Regions from separate parts of the Streptomyces sp. NPDC051740 genome, predicted to be linked through region 2. Evidence: riboswitches for the same ligand, from Rfam matches in the RefSeq annotation. Region 2 holds a riboswitch; the other holds the start of a gene.
What was found. Region 2 has a riboswitch for glycine ahead of gcvT (glycine cleavage system aminomethyltransferase GcvT). Riboswitches for the same ligand answer to the same signal wherever they lie in the genome.
Positions count from the first base shown of each region.

Region 1: another riboswitch for glycine. It lies ahead of gcvP (aminomethyl-transferring glycine dehydrogenase); the one in region 2 lies ahead of gcvT (glycine cleavage system aminomethyltransferase GcvT).

Region 1 is NZ_JBITCL010000034.1:8,525-18,130, reverse strand. Features, by position in the region: gene ACIA6T_RS33540 (LacI family DNA-binding transcriptional regulator) at 1-758, shown strand, start outside; gene ACIA6T_RS33535 (molybdopterin-binding protein) at 790-1,185, shown strand; gene modA (molybdate ABC transporter substrate-binding protein) at 1,351-2,154, shown strand; gene modB (molybdate ABC transporter permease subunit) at 2,151-2,963, shown strand; gene ACIA6T_RS33520 (ABC transporter ATP-binding protein) at 2,968-4,041, shown strand; gene gcvP (aminomethyl-transferring glycine dehydrogenase) at 4,092-6,977, opposite strand; glycine riboswitch at 7,152-7,247, opposite strand; gene ACIA6T_RS33510 (PRC-barrel domain-containing protein) at 7,362-7,736, shown strand; gene ACIA6T_RS33505 (DNA polymerase IV) at 7,747-9,138, opposite strand; gene ACIA6T_RS33500 (MerR family transcriptional regulator) at 9,198-9,606, opposite strand, start outside.
Region 2 is NZ_JBITCL010000006.1:81,167-90,772, forward strand. Features, by position in the region: gene ACIA6T_RS12325 (L-serine ammonia-lyase) at 1-1,332, opposite strand, end outside; gene glyA (serine hydroxymethyltransferase) at 1,494-2,753, opposite strand; gene gcvH (glycine cleavage system protein GcvH) at 2,768-3,145, opposite strand; gene gcvT (glycine cleavage system aminomethyltransferase GcvT) at 3,261-4,379, opposite strand; glycine riboswitch at 4,553-4,653, opposite strand; gene ACIA6T_RS12345 (AAA family ATPase) at 4,877-5,545, shown strand; gene ACIA6T_RS12350 (enhanced serine sensitivity protein SseB) at 5,615-6,394, shown strand; gene ACIA6T_RS12355 (enhanced serine sensitivity protein SseB C-terminal domain-containing protein) at 6,636-7,385, shown strand; gene ACIA6T_RS12360 (ABC transporter substrate-binding protein) at 7,786-9,459, shown strand; gene ACIA6T_RS12365 (ABC transporter permease) at 9,567-9,606, shown strand, end outside.

The sequences.
Region 1 (9,606 bases), on a different contig from region 2:
CCCACGCGGCCGGGGCGGGCACGGTGGTGTCGGCGGTCCACGGGCGTTCCGGCGACGCCCGGGAGTGGATGCGCGATCTGCGGGCGCGCGCGTCCGACGGCGTCATCCTCGTGACCTCCGCGATGAACACCCTGCACGAGGAGTCGCGGATCCTGGGCGTCCCGCTGGTGGTCGTGGACCCGGCCGGCTCCCCCGCCGCGGACGTGCCGACCATCGGCGCCGCCAACTGGTCGGGCGGCATGGCCGCGACCGAACACCTGCTGGCCCTGGGGCACCGCAGGATCGGGCTGATCGCCGGGCCGTCGCGCCTGCTCTGCTCACGCGCGCGGCTCGACGGCTACCGGGCGGCGCTCGAGGGCTCCGGCATCGCGTTCGACGCATCGCTGATCGTCCCCGGCGACTTCCGCCCGGAGTCCGGCTACGCGGGCTGCAACGTCCTGCTGGACCTGCCGGAGCCGCCGACCGCGGTGTTCGCGGCCAGCGACCAGATGGCGCTGGGGGCGATCGAGGCGCTGCGCGGCCGGGGGCTCAGGGTCCCGGAGGACATGAGCGTGGTCGGCTTCGACGACCTCCCGGAGGTCCGTTGGTCGGCGCCGCCCCTGACCACCGTCCGCCAGCCCCTGGCCGACATGGGCAGACTCGCCGTCCGTACGGTGCTCCGTCTGACCCGCGGCGAACAGCCGGACTCCCCCCGTGTGGAACTGGGCACGGACCTCGTCGTCCGGGCGAGCACGGCCGCTCCCGCCGAGCGGGGCTGAGGCACCTCCGGCACCGCCTATCGTGACCGGCATGCAGTCCTACACCATCGGCCAGGCAGCGAGGCTGCTCGGCGTGAGCCCGGACACCGCCCGCCGCTGGGCGGACGCGGGACGTATCACCACCCACCGCGACGACGGCGGACGCCGGCTCGTCGACGGACGGGACCTGGCGGCGTTCTCCGTCGAACTCGCCAGGGCCGGCGCCGTCGAGGAGGGCACTCCGTACACCTCCGCCCGCAACGCCTTCCCCGGCATCGTCACCGCGATCAAGCTCGGCGACGTCGCCGCCCAGGTCGAGATCCAGGCCGGCCCGCACCGCCTCGTCTCGCTGCTCACCCGGGAGGCCGTCGAGGAACTGGGGCTGGAGGTCGGCGTGGAGGCCACGGCGCGTGTGAAGTCGACGAACGTCCATATCGACCGCACCTGACGGCGGCCGCACATCCATGTGAACGCACATGCGCACCCTATTGATGCTTTTCCTGGCTCATGCGTTGAGACAGGGGGTGAATGCCTGGCAGATGCGTCAGTATGATCGGCGTACCGGAAGGGCGTTGCGGGCTCTTCCACAGGCCCACGGAGGGAGTGCTCCGACATGCCCCGTTCGCATCGGACCCGTCGGATCGCCGGTGCCGGGGCAGCCGCCGCCGTACTGGTGCTGAGCGGCTGTTCCGCGTCCGGCTCGGACTCGTCGGCGTCCGCGGAGTCCGGCGGACAGGACATCACCGGCACGGTCACCGTCTTCGCCGCCGCCTCGCTGAAGGAGAGCTTCACGACGCTGGGCGAGCGGTTCGAGAAGGAGCACCCCGGGACCGAGGTCACCTTCAACTTCGGCGGCAGCGACGGCCTGGCCGCCGGCATCGACAGCGGTGCCCCGGCCGACGTCTTCGCGGCGGCCAGCGCCAGGACGATGAAGCTCGTCACGGACGAAGGGCTCACGGCGGGCAGCCCGAGCACGTTCGTCCGCAACCGGCTGGAGATCGCCGCCGCACCGGGCAACCCGCACGCGATCGACTCCCTCGAGGACCTGACCGCGTCCGGCCTGAAGGTCGTGCTGTGCGACGGGACGGTGCCCTGCGGAGCCGCCGCGCGGACCGCCCTCACCGCCGGCGGCGTCGAGCTGGAACCGGTCTCGTACGAGCAGGACGTCAAGAGCGCCCTGACGAAGGTCCGGCTGAAGGAGGCCGACGCCGCCCTCGTGTACCGCACGGATGTGAAGGCGGCCGGTGACAAGGTGGAGGGCGTGGAATTCCCGGAGTCCGCCGAGGCCGTCAACGACTATCCGATCGCCCGGCTCGAGAACGCGCCCAATCCGTCCGCGGCGAAGGCGTTCGTGGCGCTGGTGAAGTCCGCGGAGGGCCAGAAGGTCCTGGGCGAGGCGGGGTTCCTGAAGCCATGACCAACGGCCAGGACGCCCTCCGCGCCCCCGGCCGTGGTGTCCCCCTCGCCCTCCTCGCGCCCGCCCTCCTGGGCCTGGCGTTCCTTCTGGTGCCCCTCCTCGCCCTCCTCCTCCGCGCCCCCTGGCGGGACCTCCCCGAGCAGCTGACCAGCCCCGGGGTGTGGGAGGCGCTGCGCCTGTCACTGTTCTGCGCCACGACGGCGACCGCGCTGAGCCTGGTCGTCGGCGTCCCGCTGGCCTGGCTGCTGGCCCGTACGGACTTCCCCGGCCGGGGCCTGGTCCGCGCCCTGGTGACGCTCCCGCTGGTGCTGCCACCGGTGGTGGGCGGTGTCGCCCTGCTGCTCGCCCTGGGCCGCAACGGCGTCGTCGGCCAGTGGCTGGACGCGTGGTTCGGCATCACCCTGCCCTTCACCACGACGGGCGTCGTCCTCGCCGAGACGTTCGTGGCGATGCCGTTCCTCGTCATCAGCGTCGAGGGCACGCTGCGGGCCGCCGACCCGCGCTACGAGGAGGCGGCCACCACCCTGGGCGCCTCCCGCTTCACCGCGTTCCGCCGGGTCACGCTGCCGCTGATCGCTCCCGGCATCGCGGCCGGTGCCGTACTGGCCTGGGCGCGGGCCCTCGGGGAGTTCGGGGCGACGATCACCTTCGCCGGCAACTTCCCCGGCCGTACCCAGACCATGCCGCTCGCGGTCTACCTCGCCCTGCAGAACGACCCGGCCGCCGCCATCGCCCTCAGCCTGGTCCTGCTGGCGGTGTCCATCGCCGTACTGGCCGGGCTGCGGGACCGCTGGACGAGGACCGTCTGACACCATGCCGAAGAATCCCGGGACCGTGCCCGACGCCGCCGAGGGCCTGGACGCGCACCTCGTCGTGGACCGCGGCTCCTTCCGACTGGACGTCGCACTGACCGCCGCGCCCGGTGACGTCGTCGCCCTGCTGGGCCCGAACGGCGCCGGCAAGACCACCGCCCTGCGCGCACTCGCGGGCCTCGCCCCGCTCGGTGCCGGGCATCTGCGGCTGGACGGCGTGGATCTGCGCCGTACGCCGCCGGAGTCGCGCCCGGTGGGTGTCGTCTTCCAGGACTACCTGCTCTTCCCGCACCTGACCGCGCTCGACAACGTGGCCTTCGGGCCGCGCTGCCGGGGCGCCGGCAAGGCGGAGGCACGCGCGCAGGCCGCCGAATGGCTCGACCGCATGGGGCTGGCCGGACACGCGGGCGCCAAGCCCCGGCGGCTGTCCGGCGGCCAGGCCCAGCGCGTGGCCCTCGCCCGCGCCCTGGCCACCCGCCCCCGGCTGCTGCTCCTGGACGAACCGCTCGCCGCCCTGGACGCCCGCACCCGGCTGGAGGTGCGCGCGCAGCTCCGCCGTCATCTGGCCGCGTTCGAGGCCGTCGCCGTCCTGGTCACGCACGACCCGCTGGACGCCATGGTGCTCGCCGACCGTCTGGTCGTCGTGGAGCAGGGCCGGATCGTGCAGGAGGGCACGCCCTCCGACATCGCCCGTCACCCGCGCACCGAGTACATCGCCCAGCTGGTCGGCCTCAACCTGTACCGCGGGCAGGCCGACGGCCACACGGTGCTGCTCGACGCGGGCCCCGCCGTGAGCACCACGGAGGACCTCTCCGGGCCCGCCTTCGTGGCGTTCCCGCCCGGCGCCGTCACCCTGTACCGGGACCGGCCCACCGGCTCCAGCGCCCGCAACCTCTGGTGCTGCGAGGTCGCCGGTCTGGAGACCCACGGGAACCAGATCCGCGCGGAGCTCACCGGCGAACTCACCCTGGCCGCCGACCTCACCACGGTCGCCGCGGCCGAACTCGACCTGCACCCGGGCGCGACGGTCTGGGCGGCGGTCAAGGCGACGCAGACGCACGCGTACCCGGCGTAGCCGTACACGCCGAAGGGGGCCCCTCCACAAGGGGCCCCCTTCGGCGTGCCTCAGTCCTCGTACGCGTCCAGCGGCGGGCAGGAGCAGACCAGGTTGCGGTCGCCGAAGGCCTGGTCGATGCGGCGCACCGGCGGCCAGTACTTGTCGGCGGCGCTCACCCCGGCCGGGAACACGGCCGCCTCGCGGCCGTACGCGTGGTCCCACTCCCCGCCGAGCGCGGCGGCGGTGTGCGGGGCGTTGCGGAGCGGGTTGTCGTCCGCGGGCCACTCGCCGGAGCCGACCTTCTCGATCTCCGCGCGGATCGCGATCATCGCCTCGCAGAACCGGTCGAGTTCGGTGAGGTCCTCGGACTCGGTGGGCTCGATCATCAGCGTGCCGGCCACCGGGAACGACATCGTCGGCGCGTGGAAGCCGTAGTCGATCAGCCGCTTGGCCACGTCGTCCACGCTGACGCCGGTCGCCTTGGTCAGCGGGCGCAGGTCGATGATGCACTCGTGCGCGACCAGCCCGCCGGGGCCGGTGTAGAGCACCGGGTAGTGCGGCTCCAGGCGCTTGGCGATGTAGTTGGCGCTGAGCACGGCCACCTGCGTGGCCCGCTTCAGGCCCTCACCGCCCATGAGACGGACGTACGCCCAGGAGATGGGCAGGATGCCCGCCGAGCCCCACGGCGCCGCCGAGATGGGCCCGACGCCCGTCTCCGGGCCGGCCTCGGGCTGGAGCGGGTGGTTCGGCAGGTACGGCGCCAGGTGCGCCCGTACGCCGACCGGGCCGACGCCGGGACCGCCGCCGCCGTGCGGGATGCAGAAGGTCTTGTGCAGGTTCAGGTGCGAGACGTCACCGCCGAAGTGGCCGGGCTTGGCCAGACCCACCAGCGCGTTGAGGTTGGCGCCGTCCACGTACACCTGGCCGCCGGCCTCGTGCACCTCGGCGCAGATGTCGGCGACGTGCTCCTCGAACACGCCGTGCGTCGAGGGGTAGGTGATCATCAGCACGGACAGCTCGTCGCGGTACTGCCCGATCTTGGCGCGCAGGTCCGCGACGTCGATCTCGCCGTCGTCGGACGTCTTGACGACGACGACCTTCATGCCGGCCATCACGGCGCTGGCGGCGTTGGTGCCGTGCGCGGAGGACGGGATCAGGCAGACGGTGCGCTGCTCGTCGCCGTTGGCCCGGTGGTAGCCGCGTACGGCGAGCAGACCGGCCAGTTCGCCCTGGGAGCCGGCGTTGGGCTGGAGGGACACCTTGTCGTAGCCGGTGACCTCGGCGAGACGTTCCTCCAGCTCGTGGATGAGCGTGAGGTAGCCCTGGGCCTGCTCGGCGGGGGCGAAGGGGTGCAGCTGACCGAACTCGGGCCAGGTGACCGGCTCCATCTCGGTGGTCGCGTTGAGCTTCATGGTGCAGGAGCCCAGCGGGATCATGCCGCGGTCCAGCGCGTAGTCGCGGTCGGAGAGCCGGCGCAGGTAGCGCAGCATCGCGGTCTCGGAGCGGTGCTGCTGGAAGACGGGGTGGGTCAGGTACTCGTCGTTGCGCAGCAGGGCGTCCGGCAGCGTGTCCCGCGCGGCCGCGTCCAGGGCCTCGATGTCGCCCTCGACGCCGAAGGCGCCCCACACGGCGGTCAGCCGCTCCCGGGTGGTGGTCTCGTCACAGGCGATCGAGACGTGGTCGGCGTCGACGAGACGCAGGTTGACGCCGTTGTCACGGGCGGCGGCGACGACCTCGGCGGCCCGCCCGGCGACGCGCACGGTCAGCGTGTCGAAGTAGGAGCCGTGCACGATCTCGGCCCCGCCGGCCCGCAGCCCCTCGGCGAGGACGGTGGCGTACCGGTGGGTGCGCCGGGCGATCAGCCGCAGCCCCTCCGGGCCGTGGTAGACCGCGTACATCCCGGCCATGACGGCGAGCAGCACCTGGGCGGTGCAGATGTTGCTGGTGGCCTTCTCGCGGCGGATGTGCTGCTCACGGGTCTGGAGGGCGAGGCGGTAGGCCTTGTGCCCGTCCGCGTCGACGGAGACGCCGACGAGCCGTCCGGGCAGGCTGCGCGCCATCTTCTCCTGCACGGCCATGTAGCCGGCGTGCGGCCCGCCGAAGCCCATCGGCACACCGAAGCGCTGCGTGGTGCCGACCGCGATGTCCGCGCCCAGCTCACCGGGCGACTTCAGCAGCGCGAGGGCGAGCAGATCGGCGGCGACGGTGACGAGCGCGCCGAGCCCGTGCGCCTGGTCGATCACCGGCTTGATGTCGCGTACGGCACCGGAGGCGCCCGGGTACTGGATCAGTACGCCGTTGATCTCGCGCTCGGCGACCTCGGCGGGGATGCCCTCGCTCAGGTCGGCGACGACGACCTCGACGCCGGTCGGCTCGGCACGGGTCTCGATCACGGCGATGGTCTGCGGCAGCGCGTCCGCGTCGACCAGGAACAGGCCCTTCTTGTTCTTGCCCATGCGCCGCGACAGCGCCATCGCCTCGGCGGCGGCGGTGCCCTCGTCGAGCAGCGAGGCGCCCGAGGTCGGCAGGCCGGTCAGCTCGGCGACCACGGTCTGGAAGTTCAGCAGCGCCTCGAGCCGCCCCTGGGAGATCTCCGGCTGGTACGGCGTGTACGCCGTGTACCAGGCGGGGTTCTCCATCACGTTGCGCAGGATGACGGGCGGGGTGAAGGTGCCGTAGTACCCGAGCCCGATCATGGAGCCGAGCACCTCGTTGCGGTCGGCCAGCCCACGCAGCTCGGCCAGCACCTCGGCCTCGCTCCGGGCATCCGGCAGGTCCAGCGCGTCGGCGTTCCTGATGACGTCCGGCACGGCGGCGGCCGTCAGCTCGTCCAGCGAGCCGTAGCCGACCTGCGCGAGCATCTTGGCCCGGGCCTCGTGGTCGGGTCCTATGTGGCGCTGCTCGAAGGGGATTCCCTGTTCGAGCTCGGAGAGCGGAGTGCGAGGGGCGGTCATTGAGGAGGCCTCCTGGTCCGACGACCTTCGAGGGGCACCACGGCGCGGGTGCCCCGACGGCCTCCCCCTCTGTCATCTCAACCTGAGAGCTTCACCGGACGGCCCGAAGGCGCCCGGCTTTCACCGTCGGTGAGAGCGGAAGCCGTCGACACCCGCCCTGCTTTCCAGAGTGACCTCGTCCGTGCGGTACGTGTGCCTGAGAGATTCCGGGGAGGATTTGCTCCTTCGGCGCCTCCGATGGTGTCCGGAGGGCTCTCCCGCACGGGGTCAGCAGCCGTTTGCCAGCGTACCAGCGAGCACCACACCAGAACGTTCGAGTGGCCGTCCAGCCGATTGTGCCGTTCTGTAGTGCTTACGGATGAGTTTGCGACCAGTGGAGGGCCTGTGCAGACCGACATCGATCCGCGCCACCTGATCGGCCGCAAGGCGTTCGACCGCAACGGAACCCGGATCGGCACCATCGACGAGATCTACCTCGACGACGCCACCGGCGTACCGGAGTGGGCGGCGATACGCACCGGCCTGTTCAGCAGGGACGCCTTCGTCCCCCTGGAACCCAGCGACCTCGTCGACGGCGCCCTCCACGTGCCCTTCGAACGCGCCCTCATCAAGGACGCCCCCGACTTCGGCGTGGGCCGCCACCTCTCCCCCGAACAGGAACTCCAGCTCTACCACCACTACGGCCTGGACCTCGCCGCTCCCCCTCCCCTCCCGGACCGCGACTTCGGCAAACTCGCCGGGAACGACAAGCCGGCCTGATCCGCCCCGCTCACCGGCTCTCCGCCCGCGTCCCTCCGCCGGCCCCCGCGCCCTCGTCCTGCCCGGTTCTTCGGGACACCAGCGGCAGCGGTTCCGCCGGTTGCAGGGCCGGGTCGTCGACGCGGAAGGTCTTCACCCGGCCCGGCCCGGAACCGGGTGTCTCGAAGCGCGCCGTGACCCGGCCCAGCCCGCTGCCCTGCACCCATCCGTGCCCGTACACGGCGTGCCGTACGTCGTGCCCCGCCGGCCAGCGCCGCTCGGCGGGCGTCTCCGGCTCCGGCGCGGGCGCGGCCTCGGCCTCCTCGTGCGGGAAGTCGTCGGCGGGGACGCCCGCCGCCTGCGCGAACAGGTCCTCCTGCGTGTAGTCGGCCAGCCCGCTGACCCCGACGCCCAGCAGCCGCACCCCGCCCGTCGTGTCGACCGGGTCCAGCAGCCGCGCGGCCGCCTCCCGCACCACCGCAGGATCGTCCGTGGGGCCCCGTAGCGTCTCGGACCGGGTGAGGGTCGAGAAGTCGTACCGGCGCACCTTCAGCACGATGGTCCGTCCCGACAGGCCCGCCTCCCGCAGCCTGCGCACGCACCGGTCCGCGAGCCGCCGCACCTCCGTCCCGACCCGCACCCGGTCGTGGATGTCCACGTCGTACGTGTCCTCGACCGAGACCGACTTGGTCTCCCGCTCGGCCACCACGGGCCGCTCGTCCCGGGCCAGCGCCATCGCGTACAGCGCGTGACCGTGGGCCTTTCCCAGCAGCCGTACGAGCTCGTCCTCCCCGGCCTCGGCGAGCTCGTCGACCGTGTGGATCCCCGCCCGCCGCAGATGATCACCGGTCGCCGGTCCGACGCCCGGCAGGGTGCGGACCGGCAGCGGCCCCAGCAGGGCCCGCTCCGTGCCCGGCTCGATCAGCACCAGTCCGTCCGGCTTCGCCTGCTCCGAGGCGATCTTCGCCAGCATCTTGGAGGCCGCGAGCCCCACCGACCCGGTGAGTCCCGTGACCGCCCGTATGTCCGCGCGCAGCTTCGCCCCGGCCAGTCGTGCCGACCTCTCGTCCCAGGCCGTGCCGCCGGCCTCCAGGTCCACGAACGCCTCGTCCAGGCTGAGCGGCTCCACCAGCGGTGACAGGGCCCGCAGCAACCCCATCACCTGGTCGCTGACCGACCGGTAGAGAGCGAACCTCGGCACCAGGTACGCGGCGTTCGGCGCGCGTCGCCGGGCCTGTGCCATGGGCATCGCCGAGTGGACGCCGAAGACCCGTGCCTCGTACGAGGCGGTGGCCACCACGCCCCGCGGCCCGAGCCCGCCCACGACGACCGCCTTCCCGCGCAGGCTCGGCTTGGACGCCTGCTCCACCGAGGCGAAGAAGGCGTCCATGTCGAGGTGCAGGATCGTGGGCGCGGATCTCACGTCTCCGATGCTGCCCTACGCCACTGACAACGGCCGCTCCCGGGCGGCCCCGGACGGTCTCAGACCGCCTTGTTCCGCCGCCGCGCCAGCTCGTCCATCGGGTTGTGGCCGACCAGGGTCTCCCCGGTGTCGACGCGCTCCCCGTGCAGCTGGGACAGCGCGCTCTCCACGTCCCGCCACACCACGCCCACGGCGATGCCGAAGACGCCCTGGCCGCCCTGGAGCAGGGCGTGCACCTCGTCGGGCGAGGTGCACTCGTAGACCGTGGCCCCGTCGCTCATCAGCGTCATGCGCTCCAGGTCGCTGAAGCCGCGCTCACGCAGATGCCGGACCGCGGTGCGGATGTTCTGCAGGGAGACGCCCGTGTCCAGGAACCGCTTGACGATCTTCAGCACGACGACGTCGCGGAAGCTGTACAGCCGCTGCGTGCCCGATCCGTGGGCCGGCCGCACGCTCGGTTCGACCAGG
Region 2 (9,606 bases):
GGCCGTCTCCTTGTACTTGACCGACATGTCCGCGCCGGTGTCCTTCATCGTCTTGATGACCTTGTCCAGGGACACCTTGTGCGAGCCGTCGCCGCGCATCGCCATCCGGGCCGCCGTGACCGCCTTCACCGCGGCCATGCCGTTGCGCTCGATGCACGGGATCTGCACCAGGCCGCCGACGGGGTCGCAGGTCAGGCCGAGGTTGTGCTCCATGCCGATCTCTGCGGCGTTCTCCACCTGCTCGGGGGAGCCGCCCAGCACCTCCGCCAGCGCGCCCGCCGCCATCGAGCAGGCGGAGCCGACCTCGCCCTGGCAGCCGACCTCGGCGCCGGAGATGGAGGCGTTCTCCTTGAAGAGCATGCCGATCGCGCCGGCCGCCAGCAGGAAGCGGACCACGCCCTCCTCGTCGGCGCCGGGCACGAAGTTCATGTAGTAGTGCAGGACGGCGGGGATGATCCCGGCCGCGCCGTTCGTCGGCGCGGTGACGACCCGGCCGCCGGCCGCGTTCTCCTCGTTCACGGCCATGGCGTACAGGGTGATCCACTCCATGGCGAGGGCCTGCGGGTCGCCCTCGGAGCGGAGCTTGCGCGCGGTGTTCGCGGCGCGGCGGCGCACCTTCAGGCCGCCCGGCAGGATGCCCTCGCGGGACATGCCCCGGTCCACGCACGCCCGCATCACGCGCCATATCTCCAGCAGCCCCTCGCGGATCTCCTCCTCGCTCCGCCAGGCCCGCTCGTTCTCCAGCATCAGGGCGGAGATGGACAGGCCGGTCTCCCTGGTGAGGCGCAGCAGCTCGTCGCCCGTGCGGAAGGGGTACTTCAGGACCGTGTCGTCCAGCACGATGCGGTCCGCGCCGACCGCGTCCTCGTCCACGACGAAACCGCCGCCGACCGAGTAGTACGTCTTCGTCAGCAGCTCCGTACCGGCGGCGTCGTACGCCCACAGCGTCATGCCGTTGGCGTGGTACGGGAGCGCCTTGCGGCGGTGCAGCACCATGTCGTCGTCGAAGGAGAACGCGATCTCGTGCTCGCCGAGCAGCCGGATCCGGCCACCGTCCTTGATCTTCTCCACCCGCTCGTCGGCCGACTCCACGTCCACCGTGCGCGGCGAGTCGCCCTCCAGGCCCAGCAGCACCGCCTTGGGCGTGCCGTGGCCGTGTCCGGTGGCGCCGAGGGAGCCGTACAGCTCCGCCCGGACCGAGGCGACGGAGCCCAGCAGGTCCTCGTTGCGCAGCCGCCGGGCGAACATCCGGGCCGCCCGCATCGGGCCGACCGTGTGCGAGCTGGACGGGCCGATGCCGATCGAGAAGAGATCGAAGACCGAGATGGCCACGGAAGGACTCCTAAGGGTTCGGCGGACGACGCTGTCCACCGGGAAAGGGTGGTTCAGAAGAGAGGGATCGTTTACGCGGCGGTGCATGGTGCGGGGCACCGCGCCCACCGACCCAGTGTGCGCGATGCCCCTGATGTCCGTACGTATGAAAGCGTACGAAATTACTTCAGACCGGGGTACAACGGGTGCTTCGCGGCGAGTGCCGTCACCCGGGCCCGGAGCGCCTCCACCTCGAAGGACGGCTTCAGCGCCTCGGCGATCACGTCCGCGACCTCGGCGAAGTCCTCGGCGGTGAAGCCGCGGGTGGCCAGGGCGGGCGTACCGATGCGCAGACCCGAGGTGACCATCGGCGGGCGCGGGTCGTTCGGGATCGCGTTGCGGTTGACCGTGATGCCGACCTCGTGGAGGCGGTCCTCGGCCTGCCGGCCGTCCAGCTCCGAGTTCCGCAGGTCGACCAGGACCAGGTGCACGTCCGTGCCGCCGGACAGCACGTCCACGCCCACGGCCTTCACGTCGTCCTCGACCAGGCGCTCGGCCAGGATGCGGGCGCCCTCCAGGGTACGGCGCTGGCGCTCCTTGAAGTCCTCGGTGGCGCACACCTTGAAGGCGACCGCCTTGGCGGCGATCACATGCTCCAGCGGACCGCCCTGCTGACCGGGGAAGACCGCGGAGTTGATCTTCTTGGCCAGCTCGGCCGTGGAGAGGATCACACCGCCGCGCGGGCCGCCGAGGGTCTTGTGGGTGGTCGTCGTCACGACGTGGGCGTGCGGCACCGGGTTCGGGTGCAGACCCGCGGCGACCAGGCCGGCGAAGTGCGCCATGTCGACCATGAGGTACGCGCCGACCTCGTCCGCGATCCGGCGGAACGCGGCGAAGTCGAGCTGACGCGGGTACGCCGACCAGCCGGCCACGATCAGCTTCGGCTTGCTCTCCTTGGCGAGGCGCTCGACCTCGGCCATGTCGACCCGGCCGTCGTCGCCGACGTGGTACGCGACCACGTCGTAGAGCTTGCCGGAAAAGTTGATCTTCATGCCGTGGGTCAGGTGCCCGCCGTGCGCGAGGTTCAGACCCATGATCGTGTCACCGGGCTTGAGCAGCGCGAACATCGCGGCGGCGTTGGCCTGCGCGCCCGAGTGCGGCTGCACGTTGGCGTGCTCGGCGCCGAAGAGCTCCTTGACCCGGTCGATGGCGATCTGCTCGATCACGTCGACGTGCTCACAGCCGCCGTAGTAGCGGCGGCCGGGGTAGCCCTCGGCGTACTTGTTGGTGAGGACCGAGCCCTGGGCCTCCATGACCGCGACCGGGGCGAAGTTCTCCGAGGCGATCATCTCGAGGGTGGACTGCTGGCGGTGCAGCTCGGCGTCGACCGCGGCGGCGACGGCCGGGTCGAGCTCGTGCAGGGGCGTGTTCAGAAGCGACATGCGGTTACGGCTCCTCAGCCCTTGATGAAGGCGTCGTACTCGGCGGCGGTCAGCAGGTCGGCCGGCTCGTCGGTGACGCGCACCTTGAACAGCCAGCCGCCCTCGAAGGGAGCCGAGTTCACCAGCGACGGGTCGTTCACCACGTCCTCGTTGACCTCGGTGATCTCGCCGGTGACCGGGGAGTACAGGTCGCTGACCGACTTGGTCGACTCCAGCTCGCCGCAGGTCTCGCCCGCGGTCACGCCGTCACCGACCTCGGGGAGCTGGACGAAGACCACGTCGCCGAGCGCGTTGGCCGCGTGCTCCGTGATGCCGACCGTCGACACGCCGTCCTCGGCGGCCGACAGCCACTCGTGCTCCTTGCTGTAACGCAGCTGCTGGGGGTTGCTCATGGCCTGGATTCTCCTGTACGCGGGGGACTGCCGATGAATGGGGGGACTGCGGTGCGGCGCCGGTGAGCAGGCACGACGTGCTCACCTCACGCGCGGGAAGTCGTCTGTGACGGTGTCACTTCTGCCGCTTGTAGAACGGCAGCGCCACGACCTCGTACGGCTCGTGGCTGCCGCGGATGTCCACGCCGACACCCTCGGTGCCGGGCGCCGCGTGCGCCGCGTCGACGTACGCCATCGCGATCGGCTTGCCCAGCGTGGGGGAGGGGGCGCCGGAGGTGACCTCGCCGATCACCTCGCCGCCGGCCACGACCGCGTACCCGGCGCGCGGGACCCGGCGGCCCTCGGCGACCAGGCCGACCAGGACGCGCGGCGGCTCGGCGGCGGCGCGCTCCGCGGCCTCGGCGAGCGCCGTACGGCCCACGAAGTCGCCCTCCTTCTCGAACTTCACCACCCGGCCCAGACCGGCGTCGAAGGGCGTGAGGGAGGTGCTCAGCTCATTGCCGTACAGCGGCATGCCGGCCTCCAGGCGGAGCGTGTCCCGGCAGGACAGCCCGCAGGGGACCAGTCCGGCGCCCTCGCCGGCCTTGGTGAGCGCCTGCCACAGCTCCACCGCGTGCTCGGGCCTCACGAACAGCTCGAAGCCGTCCTCGCCGGTGTAGCCGGTGCGGGCGATGAGCGCGGGCACACCGGCGACGGTGCCGGGCAGACCGGCGTAGTACTTCAGGCCGTCCAGGTCGGCGTCGGTGAGCGAGGCGAGGATGCCGGGGGACTCGGGGCCCTGCACGGCCAGCAGCGCGTAGGCGTCGCGGTCGTCGCGGACCTCGGCGTCGAAGCCGGCCGAGCGCTCGACGAGCGCGTCGAGCACCGTCCGGGCGTTGGAGGCGTTGGCGACCACCATGTACTCGGTGTCGCCGAGCCGGTAGACGATCAGGTCGTCCAGGATGCCGCCGTCCTCACGGCAGATCATGGTGTAGCGGGCGCGGCCCGGCTTCACGCCGCCGATGTTGCCGACCAGCGCGAAGTCCAGCAGTTCGGCGGCCCCCGGGCCGGTGACGGTGATCTCACCCATGTGGGAGAGGTCGAAGAGGCCGGCCCTGGTGCGGACGGCGTTGTGCTCGTCGCGCTCGGAGCCGTAGCGCAGGGGCATGTCCCAGCCGGCGAAGTCGGTCATCGTCGCGCCGAGCGAACGGTGCAGGGCGTCGAGCGCGGTCCGGCGGGGTTCGGTACTGCTCATCGGTCGGTCTCCCAAAGGCATGACGGGCGGCGAGGGCGTTTCCTCCCCATCTGTCATCGGAACCTGAGAGGTTCGCCATGACCGCCCACGCAGGGGGCGTCCTGGCTTGCACCTTGGGTGGAGCCACCGGAGCACTGCTGGATGCCCTTCGACGGCCCGCTTTTCAGATGTGCCTCGCCCGCGCGGTAACGGGGCCTGAGAGATTCAAGGGAGGGACTTGCTCCTTCGGCGCCCCGGCGGCAAACAGTGCCGGGGACTCTCCCGCGCGGATTCAAACGGCCGGTATGCAGTTGGCGCGCACATCATTGCACGCATTGCGGGGGCGCGGCAGGGGGACCCTTCCCAGGGGGTGCACAGGGTGTGCGGGCGCCGTCACAGGGGGCTGTGACACGCCTGTTTCAGGAAACGGACGGAAACGACAGACACCCGGCATTACCTTCTCTTTACACTCGGCGGGGATCGGTACTCGTACCCGGCCCCAGGGGAGGACGATCACGGTGAACAGGACCACGGCGTGCGCCACCACCACAGGCGTCGCGCTGCCCCAGCAGTCGGCCGCCCAGGCCCGGGGGGCCCGTGGCGCGCTGCCGGCGCCCGTCGTCCGCGATCTGCGCGCGCGGGCCGGCCGCAGCCCGCGCGCCCTGCTCTTCGGACCCCGGGACCTCGTCGTGGTCACCGGGCTGCCCGGCAGCGGCAAGTCCACGCTGATGCGGCGCACGGTGCGCGGCACCCGCGTCGACTCCCAGGACACCCGGGACCGCTGGGACGGCCGGGTGCCGCGCCTCCTGCCGTACGCGGTCTACCGCCCGCTGGTCCGCCTCGCCCACTACGCCGGGCTGCGCCGCGTGCTGCGGGCCGGCGGGCCGGTCGTCGTGCACGACTGCGGTACACAGGCCTGGGTGCGCCGCTGGCTGGCCCGCGAGGCCCGCCGACGGGGCGCGAGCCTGCATCTGCTGCTGCTCGACGTCACCCCGCACCAGGCCCTGGCCGGCCAGCGCGAACGCGGGCGCGGGGTCTCCCGGTACGCGTTCCTGCGCCACCGCGCGGCGAGCGAGCGGCTGCTGCGCGCGGTGGAGCGGGGCACCCTGCCGGCGGGCGCGGGTTCGGCGGTCCTGATCGACCGGGACGCGGCGGACGCGCTGCGCCGGGTCGGCTTCACGGGCTGACCGGCTCCACGGGCCGGCGGGTAGCCTTTCCAGCCACAGCAGTGGTTCCAGGCAGCAGGCGGTAGGCAGATGGACTTCCCGGCGGACTTCCCGGCACAGACGCACCCCCACCCGCACGGCGGATGGCCCGGCAACGAACTGGAGGAGGTGCTCTCCGCCTCCCTCGGCGTCCCCTCGGCGGGCGGCAGGATCGTCGAGGCGCTGGGCCGCAGCTTCGTCTGGGTCCCGCTGCCGAACGGCGGCGGCCCGGACAGCGGCCCGCTGGACCTGCCCACCATGGAGATCGACGGCCAGGTCCACGTCCCCGTCTTCAGCTCCGAGGAGCAGTTCCGCCAGGTCGTCGGCGCCCACATGTCGTACACCGTCGCGCCCGCCGTGGAGTTCGCCCGCGGCCTGCCGCCGCAGGCCGGCATCGCGGTGAACCCCGGCGGCGTGGTCGGCATCCCGCTGCCGCCGCCGGCCGTCGCCGAGCTGTGCCGGGCCGGACGCACCCCGCTGGACGGCCCGGCGGCCGGCGGCCGGGTCCGGCTGTTCGAGCCCGACTGGCAGGAAGACCCGCTGGACTTCCTCGCCGCCGCCTCGGCGGAGTTCGACGCCCTCGGCGTGGTGACCACCGCCCGCCGCTGCCTCGCCGCGATCGAGACGGCCGCCCCGGTCCTCTTCATCGGCGTGGAACTCTCCCGATGGGAGGGCGACGCCCGCACCCTCCCCCTGGACGCCCTGGGCCGGGCCCTAGGCCGGACCCCCGCCCCCTGGCCGGTCAACCTCATCGTCCTGGACATCGCCCAGGACCCGGTCGGCGACTGGCTCCGCACCAGGGTCAACCCCTTCTACCAGCGCCAGCAGTAGGGGAGCGGGCCCCACTTTCTGCGAACGCCCGCAGCGACCCCCCGAAGGGGCGCGGGGAACTGCGCGACAAGCCACGACAAACCCGCACTCGCCGGACGACGCGCAGCCCCGAGCCCTTCCGCGCTCGCCGCACAGCAGCCTGCCGCACGACGTCGGCTTAAGCTAGGTCCATCCGCTGGCGAGGTACGGAGGGGCGATACAAGTGAGCGCTGGCACCGCGGCGACCGGACAGGTCGAGCACATGCTGCGCCAGGTGACGCCCGGGCGTTACGACGCGTACGAGGCGTTGCTGCGCGCCCTCGCGACCCCCGCCTCCGGCCGGGTCTGGATGCTGCTCTGGCACGGCCAGGCCGGCTCCCCGGACGCCCAGTACGGGAACATGGAGGTCGACGGCCTCGGCTACGCGCCCTGCGTCACCTCCGCCCAGGAGCTGTCCGCCAGCGGCTGGAACCGGTCGTACGAGGTGGTCGACGGCCTCGAAGTGGCCCGCGCGCTCTACCCCGACCACTACGGGCTCTGGCTCAATCCGCACGCTCCCGGGGGTGGCGTCGGCATCCCCTGGCCGGATCTGCGCCGGATCGCCGGCGGCCTGGACCGTCAGCCCGCCGGACCGCTGCGGCTGTCCGAACCGGCCATCGAGATCCCTCAGTTCTACGCGCTCCTCGCGCAGAACGCCCACCGCACCCCGGCCGTCCGCGCCCTGCGCCGCGCCTGGGTGCAGCCCGCGCTGGGCGCCCCGTACCTCGCCATCGGCCTGGACGTGTACGACACCTCCCCGCCCGCCGTGGACGCCGTACGCGCGATGATGCGGCAGTCCCTCGGCGCGGTCCCGGACGGGCTGCCCGTGTCGACCGTCGCGATGTCCGACGAGCACGACCCGGTCGCGATGTGGCTGCGCGCCAACTCCCGCCCGTTCTACGACCGCGAGGCCCACGGCGCCGTGCCGTCCCCCGCCGCGGCCTACGGCTACCCGCCCGCGCACCGGGGCTGACCGGCCCGGATGCGCTCCGTGTTGACGGAGCGTAACTGTTCACCCAGTGGACAGGCAGGCGATCTGGAATGGACGCTTCCGTCGAATCCGCCACGTAGCGTCGGTTTCCCGCCACATTTTCGGCCATGTGCACTCAGCGACAACTCGTTGACCGCCTGTCACCTGCGGTTTCACCCGTTCTTCACGCTGCCGGACGCCATCTGAGCGTTCGTCAGAAAGGTGTTCCCGTGTCCGGCGGGTTAAATCTTGACGGGGGGATGCCTGAACCGCCCCATATGTCAACTGTTCAGATCTCAGGTAGGTATCACCGCTATCCGGACTGTTCCTGACCGACTGTGAACGTCTGTAGTGTTCGGCCGGTCAAGATGCATCCACATAGCGGACCCGGAGTGGCCCCAGTATGCGCATATTCAAGTCCCGAACCGCTCGGGCGATCACGGCCGCGGTGGCGGTCGGTCTGATCGCCACGGGCTGCTCCAGCGAACGGGACGCTGACAACGAGAGCGGCGGCGGCAAGAAGGACACCTTCGTGTTCGCCGGTGCAGGTGACCCGGGTTCCCTGGACCCTGCCCTCGCGAGCGACGGTGAAACCTTCCGCGTGACGCGCCAGGCGTTCGAGGCCCTGCTCGAGCACGAGTCCGGCGGCACCAAGCTGGTCGGCGGCCTCGCCGAGACCTGGTCGAGCAACGACGAGGGCACCGTCTGGACCTTCAACCTCCGCAAGGGCGTGAAGTTCCACGACGGCGAGGCGTTCAACGCCGCGGCCGTCTGTGCCAACTACGACCACTGGTTCAACTGGACGGGCACCTACCAGTCCAGCGCGGTCTCCTACTACTGGCAGACCATCATGGGCGGCTTCGCGAAGAACGAGGACAAGGAGACGCCCGAGGCGAACTACAAGTCCTGCACCGCGAAGGACGAGAACACCGCCGTCATCGAGGTCAAGAAGCCCTCCGCCAACCTCCCCGGCGGCTTCTCCCTCCAGGCCCTGGCGATCCACTCGCCGAAGGCCCTCAAGGAGTACGCGAAGGAGGAGGCGACCGCCAAGGGCGACGCCATCACCTACCCCAAGTACAGCCAGGAGGCCGGCACGGTCGCCGGTACCGGCCCGTACAAGATCACGAAGTGGAACAAGGGCAACAAGGAAGTCACCCTTGAGCGCTTCGACGACTACTGGGGCGACAAGGCCAAGATCAAGAACCTGGTCTTCCGCACCATCGACACCGAGGAGGGCCGCCGCCAGGCGCTCCAGGCCGGTGACATCGACGGCTACGACCTCGTCGCCCCGGCCGACGTCAAGACCCTCGAGGACGAGGGCTACGTCGTCCCGACCCGTGGCGTCTTCAACCTCTTCTACGTGGGCATGAGCCAGGGGGCCAACAAGGCCCTCAAGAAGAAGGAGGTCCGCCAGGCGATCGCGCAGGCGATCGACAAGGAGAACCTGGTCAAGACCCAGCTGCCCGAGGGCGGCAAGGTCGCCGACCAGTTCATGCCGGACACCATCGCGGGCTACTCCAAGAACGTCAAGAAGTACCCGTACGACACCGCCGCGGCCAAGGGACTCCTCAAGAAGGCCGGTGAGGAGAAGCTCAAGGTCGAGTTCTGCTACCCGACCGAGGTCACCCGCCCGTACATGCCTGCCCCGCAGGACCTGTTCGAGCTGATGAAGGCCGACCTGGAGAAGGCCGGCATCACCGTCACGCCGAAGGCCATGAAGTGGGCCCCGGACTACATCGACGCCACCGAGGCGGGCTCCTGCGACCTGCACATGCTCGGCTGGACCGGTGACTTCAACGACGGCTTCAACTTCATCGGCACCTGGTTCGCCGGGTACGACAAGCAGTGGGGCTTCAAGGACAAGAAGGTCTTCGACGCCGTGAACGCCGGCTCGAAGCTGGGCAAGGCCGAGGAGCGCACCGCCGCGTACGAGAAGGCCAACGAGGCCATCATGGAGTACCTCCCCGGTGTCCCGATCTCGTCCTCCCCGCCGGCCATCGCCTTCGCCAAGAACGTGAACCCGCCGAACGTCTCCCCGCTGACGCAGGAAGTCTTCTCCGAGACGTCCTTCAAGTAGGCGAACAGCGGTAGGAAACCAAAACGGGGGGTCCGCCCGGTCGTCGCAACTCGGCGGCCGGGCGGGTCCATTCATGTAAGACATCACGCAAGAAAGGGGCAAGCGGGGTGCTGCGTCTCGTCGTACGAAGACTGCTCCAGCTCATAC